Regions from separate parts of the Pelosinus sp. IPA-1 genome, predicted to be linked through region 3. Evidence: riboswitches for the same ligand, from Rfam matches in the RefSeq annotation. Region 3 holds a riboswitch; each other region holds the start of a gene.
What was found. A riboswitch is a leader RNA that binds a small molecule or an ion and turns the genes downstream of it on or off. The one in region 3 is predicted to bind cyclic di-GMP.

Region 1 (2,205 bases), on a different contig from region 3:
ATATTACACTTATTTCCTTGCCAGCAACAGAGATTGCCAACGAATTGGGAAAACCAGCCCTAGCTAATATGGTATGCCTGGGGGCACTTATTCCAAACTTGAAGTTACTCAATGTTAATGCCATAGAGAAAGCAATGCATGAAGTGGTAGGTAAGAAAAAGCCAGAACTCTTTGCCGTTAATATGGAGGCAATAAAAAAAGGGCTAGATCGGTAATAGCAAAAGGGCCTACTCTTTGGTTATCAAAGAGTAGGCCCTTTTACAGATCAGAAACGATATAGCATTTTTCTTATTCTTTAGGATTTTGAAATCTTGGAAATCAAAATTTGAGGGTTATCTGCTAATCGAATATCCCTAGTAGGCATATAGGGTGAGCCATCTGGATAAGAGATAAGGCGGATGACAGGTCGTTGTGGGGAAGAATTAGGGATGGAAACAACAACAGCCAAATCTCCCGTATTCAGTAAGACCTCCATGCCGGGCATATAGGTAGCTATCTTTGATAAGAAAATTCGCCCGTAAGTTTCGTCAAAACTAGTTCCGAGGCCAGAAGCAATAATGTTATATGCTTCGTCTGGTTCCATAGCCTTGCGATAAGGGCGGTGTCCAGTGATGGCTTCATAAACATCTGTTATTGTTAGTAAACGCGCATAATTGAGAATTTCTTCCCCTTGTAGTCCACGGGGATAACCTGTACCATCAACCTTTTCATGATGTTGCCAAGCCATATGAGCAACAAGACTTGAAATTTCCCATCGCTTGTTTACTAATAAATGAAATCCAGACTCTGGATGTTGCTTAATAATTCCAAATTCCTGTTCAGTCAAACGGTCAGGTTTATTGATAATTTCTTTATCTACTTCTATTTTTCCCAGATCATGAAGCAATGCACCGCAGGTAATTTCTTTGATTTGTACAATGGAAAAATCGCAAAAGCGGGCCAGTAATGCTGTGTATATGGCGCAATTTAGAGAGTGTGCTAAGGTATAATCATCATGGGTTGCAATACCCGTTAATTGAATGGCTACGGATGGTTGGAGGATTAATTCTTCTACAATATCAGAAGCAAGGCTGCAGATTGGATCCATGGCAAAATTTTCGCCCCGATTGACTTTCTCCATAGTAATACTTAATATAGCTAAAGCACGTTGTTGTGTTTCAAGGGAAAGATATTCTGGAATTTTTATATCGGCATATCGATTGTCTCTAATAAACAGGGCATTTACATCCAAATCTCGCAGTTTGTCGAGATATTCTTCAGTTAAAGTCACTCCCGAAGCCAACAATACCTGTCCCTTTTTATTTAAAAGATGTCGCGCTAATGTCATACCTGGGATAACATCGTTTAAACTGATTTGTCTCAAGATAAAAGCTCCTTTGTTGTATAAAAATCAGCATAAATTATGCTCGTGTTTCTAATCGATAAGGCTATTAGCAAAGTAAGCGTATAAAAAAAGCTTAACTGCATAATGAGCCAGTTAAGCTTATCATAATCATGCAGCGTGGCGATCATAGATCTTTAAAAAAATCCGTAGACCCTATAGCTTTGCGTCCATACTTTTCAGTATGTTTGCTAATAAAAGTTTTAATAATAGAAAACTAGGTAACTATCATTCGTGAATGGTGTCAGTTTTAAAATAATAGCATATAATTATAGCAGATTATGTCATATACTGAAGAGTATATCAGAAATTGTTAGCAGATGGAATATCTAGTCTTATTTTTCGATTTTTTTTTAGCGGTGGAATATTTTTTAGTGAAAAATCATAGTAGTAGAATAAGAGTGGGCGCTAATATCGTGGGAGGCGGCTGGAAATGCTATCACCTAGTTTAGAAGATTATTTAGAAGAATTGTATCGGTTGTCTCTAACGAATGAAATTGTTCGTGTCACTGATATAAGCCAAAAATTAGGGGTATCTTTGCCTTCTGTTAGTAAAGCCTTAGGGAAGTTAAAAGCAGACCAATATATTCATTATCAGCCATATGGTGTAATCAGCTTGACAGATTCAGGTAAAAAAATGGGAAGTTTTTTGGTTGAACGGAATAGACTATTACAAGAGTTTTTGACCTTGATTTGTGCTGATTGTGATAGCGATGCTGAGGCAGAAGCGATGGAGCATTATCTATCCCAAGGTACGATTCATTCTATCCAATTAGTAGTGAAATTTATGAAAAATCACCCAGAATGTTATCAGCTATTTTTAG
Region 2 (2,205 bases), on a different contig from region 3:
CTTTTTCCCGCCACATATAGATGTGAAAGCTTGAAATCATTATTATAATTTACTACATTCTTTTGACCTTCCAACATACCATAGGCACGCCAATCCTGATTCACTGCACTATTAAAACCAATACGGGCACGAATTCCAGATGAATCCCGATCTAATTGCCCAGGACCACTATTCAAAGCGTAATGATAACGAATTTCTCCGTCAATCTTTACTTTGTTGTCCAATTGACTGCTCCGGTCACCTACATGACTCAAATCATCTATAAGGCCTGTATACGTTTCCGGTGAGATATAATTTGTATTACTTTTTGCTTTTTCTTTAATTTCCGTATTGTTCATCTGAACTACTGTTTTAGGTTCGATATCTGCATTATTCCTAAGCATTGTTTTCGGATCAACATAGTCATTAGTTATTGTAAGCATTGTGTTTTTATCAGTAGTGAGTTTATCTGGATTCGTTATAAATCTCGTTGTTATTTGCGCAATTTCATATGCAAAATCAGCTTTAGCCTTTTCAACATCTAGGTTTGGGTCACTAATTATTTTTGTTGTGATTTGTGCCATTTTATATGCGAATTCATTTTTCTGGTCGTTGGGCAAAATTGGCATTATTTTTGCTGTGACCCTAGCAATTGAATACGCAAACTCAACTTTAAAGTTTTCGACATTAGTAGTTGGGGTAGATAATATTTTACCTGTAATTTGTGCCATTTCATATGCAAATTCAGCTTTAAATTTTTCTGTATTTCCTGGTATTACAGAAAGTTTATTGCCACCCTCGATTTTTACTTCATTTGAAGCATATACCACGTTTCCCCCGTGCTCATTTATTGGTATACCGACTATCGTTGCAACCGAAAACAGTAATATAAAAACCTTTTTCACTTAAAAAACTCACCGTCCTGATAAGATGTATTTTTCATAGTCACGTCTGGTTGTCCCATTACATACGTTTCATTCACCTGAAAGCTTGCTACAGTACTTATACAGGTTAATTCCTTTTGATGAAAACTGGCAACAAACATCAATTTTTACACAAAAAAATTGCCAGGTTGCATTTCAAGAAATGCAACCTGGCAATCATAGACTTAATCGTCCTTAGACCCATAGCTTTGCGTCCCTTCTTTTCAGAAGGTTTGCCATTTATATACTTTTAATTGATTTTCGCTCAATATTGTTAAATTCCTGCAGGATTATGTTATATTCTTGAAATTTAAGATACATAATATATAACTTATATAGTCGGTTAAATCACTAAAATAGATCATCACCGCTTTTAAATTCAAAACCTGGGTGATTATCAAATCTTACTACACCAACTATTGCTTTTCCTTTTACTGCTGCTTTAATCTTCGCAACTCCCTCAATTCCGAAACCTGCACAGAGTTCAATAGCTTCGATACCTTGTTCAACCATTCTTCTAGCGACTAGCTCACCTTCCTGATAATTTTCCACACCTACAACATGTAATTGTACAACCGGAGCATTAATAATTGCATTATGAATTTTCTCATCATTCTCCGGAGCAATAAATATAAATGCCGCTTTTAAACTCAAAATAGTTCCTCCTAATAAAAAAAATGGCGAGCACAAGATGCAAAACCTTCATTGGGATACGCGACCCTAAACTCACTCGTTCCTAATACTATATCAATCAAACAATTTTCTATTGTAAAAATGCGACATAAAGTTTTCCTCGTGTAAAAATAAAGATGGATATTCTCCTACATACGTCTTAAACTCTTTAATAAAATGGGATTGATCATAATATCCGTGTTCCAGTGCACTCGTTAGATAATCTGTTTCTTTGTTAAGTAGTAAATGCTTTAATACCGTTTCAAAACGACAATTTCGTTGAAAAGTTTTCGGACTAACACCAACTGCTTCCCTAAATTTTCTTTGAAGTTGCCTATCACTAATAAATAATTCACTACTTATTTCTTTCAGTACTACATCACTGCAGCCATAAAACACCTTTTTTACCGCTGCATCTAACCATGAATTTGGACGACGATACATTTCGAGGAACCTCATAAGAAAATATTCGATTATAATAATCCTTTCCTGGAGACTTTTTGCATCTAGTACCCGTTGTCCAAATTCTTGCCCTTTTTTTCCCCATATTTCATTAATATCAATAAAGCGGTCTATTAAATCATTACCTGATTCTCTAGAAAAGTGGCGAAAAGCACCTGCACGAAACCTC
Region 3 (2,205 bases):
TAACCAGCATATTCCGGCACCCCTTACGGGGTTAGAGATATTGACAGTTTCCCACAATCGGGGATTTTATCCGGATAAAGAAAAAGTTGCAACTATGCTGGAAGAATTGAACGCTGCTGTTAAAGCTGGTTTAGAGCAAAACAAACATAAGGCGGGACCTCGTATTTTACTCACTGGTGTACCGGTTGGACTAGGCTCAGAAAAAGTAATAAGGCTGGTTGAAGAACTAGGAGGAACGGTAGTTTGTCAAGAAAACTGTAACGGCTATAAACCAGTAGACATGCTGGTTGACGAAGATGAAAATAAAGACCCTCTAGAGGCTATTGCCGAAAAATATTTGGCTATTGCGTGTTCTTGTATGTCACCTAATCCTGGTCGCTATGAACTACTGGGACGCCTGGTAAAGGACTTCAAAGTCGACGGGGTGTTAGATTTGACCTGGATTGGTTGTCATACTTATAATGTGGAATCCTATTCCATAAAAAAATATCTGGATGAACAGTTTAGCTTACCATTTATCCAAGTGGAAACTGACTACTCAAGTAGCGATACGGAACAGCTACGGGTACGTATTGAAGCCTTCCTTGAAATGATCCAGGCGTAATTGACGCTTTTCGTTGTCACATTACTCTCTATAAGATAAGCAATAACATATATAAATTCATGCCTTCGCGGATTATTGCGAAGGCTCTTTTATTTCTAGGAAGACAATTGAAGTGTTGACAAAATTAAACAGTATAGAATATAATGATTGATATTGATAACCGTTATCAATCGCTATGTTCTATACTAGAGGTAATTACACGCTATGTTTTAGTAATATTAACCAAACGTTAATATTATAATAATTTATTCGTCTTATAATTATGATATTGTAAATGTAGAAAATTATATATTTGGCAAACTTACTGAAAGGTAGGGACGCAAAGCTATGGGTCTAAGGACATTTGGTCTATGATTGCCAGGTTTCCCTTGAAAAAGGTATTGAAACCCAGGCATTCGTCTGGGGATTTTTGATTTATTAATGAAATTATGCATGGAGATTACAGTTGAAGTATTTCATAACTAGCAACTTCGCAGGATTTATAAATGCATGAGATCATTTACAAATAAATTAGTATTTAGTTTTTAATAAAGGAGAGTAAGAGATGTCTATTAAAGCAAAAACCGTTACGTTATTAGTGATTGCCCTTCTTATGACAGGGCTTATCGTCGGAGGGTCAGGTATGTATGTTCTCTATGGGAGAACATTGAATAACAATCAAGTAGCAATGAATGGCCAGGCTTCTCAGCTGGCGGGTGAGACAAGTGAATTATTTGCTTCATTTTCAAGAAGCGGTAAATATTATAGTGAAGATCTTGACCTCAAATCTGGAGATGCTTCCCGTGTACAAGATAAGATCAATACATATTTCGCAGCCACATGGGGAGTTGATCGTCTGGTATTTATCAATTCTTCAGGCGCACGATTTGCCATAGCTCCCTACGATGCGAAAACGATAGGAGGAAGTGTAGCTGACCGAGATTTCTTTAAAGACACGATGAAGGATCAAAAGTCACACATTAGCGATGTAATAGTGAACAGGGCATCAGGAATACCCTCAGTCATAGTTACGCAACCTGTCAAAACACAGGACGGTAAAATGGCGGGATTTGTTGCTCAGTCAATCTCCTTAGAAACCCTACAAAGTTTTCTCGACCAAGTTAAGGTTGGTGAAACTGGTGTGGCTGGAATTGTAGCTCAAGATGGATCAATATTAGCTCACACAAATAAAGATATAATAAAAGAGCAAATAAAAGTTCCAGAGAATATGTTACATTCCTTGCTGGAGAATTCAGGGAGATTAATCCCTTATCCCGATTCTAGCGGTCGAGACTCTTTAGCCTTGGCTGTACCAATTAAGAATACCCCCTGGGTGGCAATTGTTAGTATGCCTAAGAGTGAAATTATAAGTGACTTTTATGCAAGCCTTACTACTATGGTAATTTCTCTTTTAGTGGCTCTTCTTGTTGTTGGTTTTGTTGCATGGATATTTCTTATTAGACTATTACGTCCAATTGAAGAGATTTCTAGGCAAGTTGCGAAGATTGGTGACGGAGATCTCTCTGTAGCCATTACTTCTTCATCGGATGACGAGATTGGAATTCTAGCAAAGGCTCTATCAACGTCGATTGGGAATTTTAGTCAAATGATTATGAAAGTTC
Region 4 (2,205 bases), 120 kb from region 3:
AATCAAGATACCAGAAAGTATGCTGATGCCCATTGATAATTTTACATCAATGCGAAAGGCGGCTAAAAGGAGTATAATGGCAGCGGGAAATAAGGTAATTATGCTTATATCAAAAGATTTCAATATCTCGTCTGTCATTTGCGTGTCATAGAAGGACAGAGGATTCGCATTTGATAAGTAGGTATAACCTATAATTGAAAGGATAAATGGTAAAATCGAAGTTTTCATCATATTGTTTATATTTATATACAGCTTAGTATCTGTTAAAGATGCTATAAGATTAGCGCTCGAAGACATAGGAGAGCAGCGATCACCAAAATAGGCTCCTGCGATAATGGCACCTGCCGTCATGTTGATATCAACATTACCCCCTTTAGCTAATACCATGAGCACTACACCGATGGTTCCAACCGTGCCAAATGAGGTTCCAAGTAGAAAGGATACTAGACAGCAGAGTAAGAAGGCGGATAGTATGAAGTATTTTGCACTGACAAAGGCAATTGCATAATACACGATAAAGGAGATCGTGCCACTGGCTCGCCAAACAGCTGTTATTGCGCCGATCAGTACAAAAATTTTGATTACGATAAGGGACTTTTTTGAACCAATCATCATCATGTTAAATAAATTTGTTAGGGTATAACCTCGACGTAACGAAAGTAAGGAAAAACCTAGAAGCCCCAAAAGCAAAGAATAAATAATAGAAATATCATGATAAATGCTGAAAAGCAGAGAACTAAAAAAAAGAATAAAGACGATTATAGTGTCCAAAGTCATCACTTCTTCCATGAGTATTTAATAAGATTGATAAGATACTAAGACATCTCAAATCTTATAGTGTATGTGCCCCCCAAGTCAAGGCTGAAAAATGACTCTTAACGTTGTATTTTGGCATTATTTGACGAATTTGGCTATTGGGTGTACAATGAACAATATTAAAAAGGAAATATTGGCAAACCAATTGAAAAATTGGGACGCAAAGCTATGGGTCTAAAGACGAGTTGTCTATGATTGCCAGGTTGCTAGTGAATCATAATTAATTATGATGAGTTAATTAGCACTTGCTTTGGGCAGGTGCTATTTTTATTTGGGAGAGAGGTAGAGTTTCAAGGTAGGTAGCTAGCAATTTGGGCAAGAAGTGAAAAATGAGGCGGAGGAGAATTTTTTTATGAATTTGCTTAAATGGATGGGAAAAAGTATTCAGGTAAAGGTTACTGCTGTTTTAGTGATTGGCTTATTACTTACATTGAGTATTCTAGGAGTATGTAATTTTTACAATGCAAAAAGCATATTAGTTTCCGATGTTGAGGAGGATCTTATCCACCGAGCAAGTGCTTATGCTGAAGATATTGGAACGTGGAAAAGCACTCGTGAAATCGAGGTTTCCATATTAGCAACGAATCAAAGTGTTGTGAACGGAGATACGCAAGGTGCACTTACTTATTTAAAAGAAGAGATCAAGCGTAATCCGATTTATTCACGGTTTTGGCTTGTAGATGCAAAGGGGCAATCCATTCATACATCGGGTGATCGAACGAATATCGCTGATCGTGACTATTTTAAACAGGTCATGTCAACTGGCAAAGTGGTAACTACCGATCCTATTATTTCTAAGGCGGATGGCAAAATGGTAGTATCTGTTGTTGCTCCGATCAAAAAGAATAACCAGATTATAGGTGCTCTAGGCGGTACAGTCCCTATTGATGCTCTCATTTCGCGTGTTAATGAAATTAAGGTTGCACAAAGTGGTTATGCTTATGTTATTCAAGGTGACGGACTCATCATTATTCATCCTGATAAAGAACAAGTCATGAAGACCAATATATTAAAGGATCCTAATGGAAATAATCAACTTAAAGCTGTAATAAATAAAATGGTAAACGGTGAAACTGGAACTGGTAATTACGTAGACGGGGGCATTTCAAAGTATGTAGCTTACGCTCCTGTTCCTGGGACTCAATGGAGTTTAGGGATTAATGCTCCAGAGAAAGAGATTTTTGTAAAGTTAACTCCATTTTTAAGGTCCTCCCTTATTACAATCGGTTTGATTCTTATTGCTGCTTGTGGTTTTGGTATTCTAATTTCAAGGCGTTTAACGAAACCCATTATACGCTTGAATCAAGCGATCGAAAAAATGGCGGAAGGTGACTTAACTTCACAAGTGGCTGTTATTGGTGGGGCGACAACACAGAGTGTCGCGGGTAA

Region 1: linked by a shared signal. The riboswitch ahead of QSJ81_RS01490 (HD-GYP domain-containing protein) and the one ahead of QSJ81_RS14240 (methyl-accepting chemotaxis protein) in region 3 are both predicted to bind cyclic di-GMP.
Region 2: linked by a shared signal. The riboswitch ahead of QSJ81_RS16495 (porin family protein) and the one ahead of QSJ81_RS14240 (methyl-accepting chemotaxis protein) in region 3 are both predicted to bind cyclic di-GMP.
Region 4: linked by a shared signal. The riboswitch ahead of QSJ81_RS13660 (methyl-accepting chemotaxis protein) and the one ahead of QSJ81_RS14240 (methyl-accepting chemotaxis protein) in region 3 are both predicted to bind cyclic di-GMP.

Annotation. Positions count from the first base shown of each region.
Region 1 is NZ_BSVC01000001.1:338,605-340,809, forward strand. It holds gene QSJ81_RS01485 (2-oxoacid:ferredoxin oxidoreductase subunit gamma family protein) at 1-215, shown strand, start outside; gene QSJ81_RS01490 (HD-GYP domain-containing protein) at 296-1,363, opposite strand; cyclic di-GMP riboswitch class I at 1,493-1,584, opposite strand; gene QSJ81_RS01495 (metal-dependent transcriptional regulator) at 1,815-2,205, shown strand, end outside.
Region 2 is NZ_BSVC01000006.1:301,030-303,234, reverse strand. It holds gene QSJ81_RS16495 (porin family protein) at 1-884, opposite strand, end outside; cyclic di-GMP riboswitch class I at 1,064-1,150, opposite strand; gene QSJ81_RS16490 (DUF6506 family protein) at 1,254-1,556, opposite strand; gene QSJ81_RS16485 (helix-turn-helix transcriptional regulator) at 1,650-2,205, opposite strand, start outside.
Region 3 is NZ_BSVC01000005.1:311,961-314,165, reverse strand. It holds gene QSJ81_RS14245 (double-cubane-cluster-containing anaerobic reductase) at 1-604, shown strand, start outside; cyclic di-GMP riboswitch class I at 889-974, shown strand; gene QSJ81_RS14240 (methyl-accepting chemotaxis protein) at 1,149-2,205, shown strand, end outside.
Region 4 is NZ_BSVC01000005.1:189,618-191,822, reverse strand. It holds gene QSJ81_RS13665 (Na+/H+ antiporter NhaC family protein) at 1-771, opposite strand, end outside; cyclic di-GMP riboswitch class I at 942-1,027, shown strand; gene QSJ81_RS13660 (methyl-accepting chemotaxis protein) at 1,169-2,205, shown strand, end outside.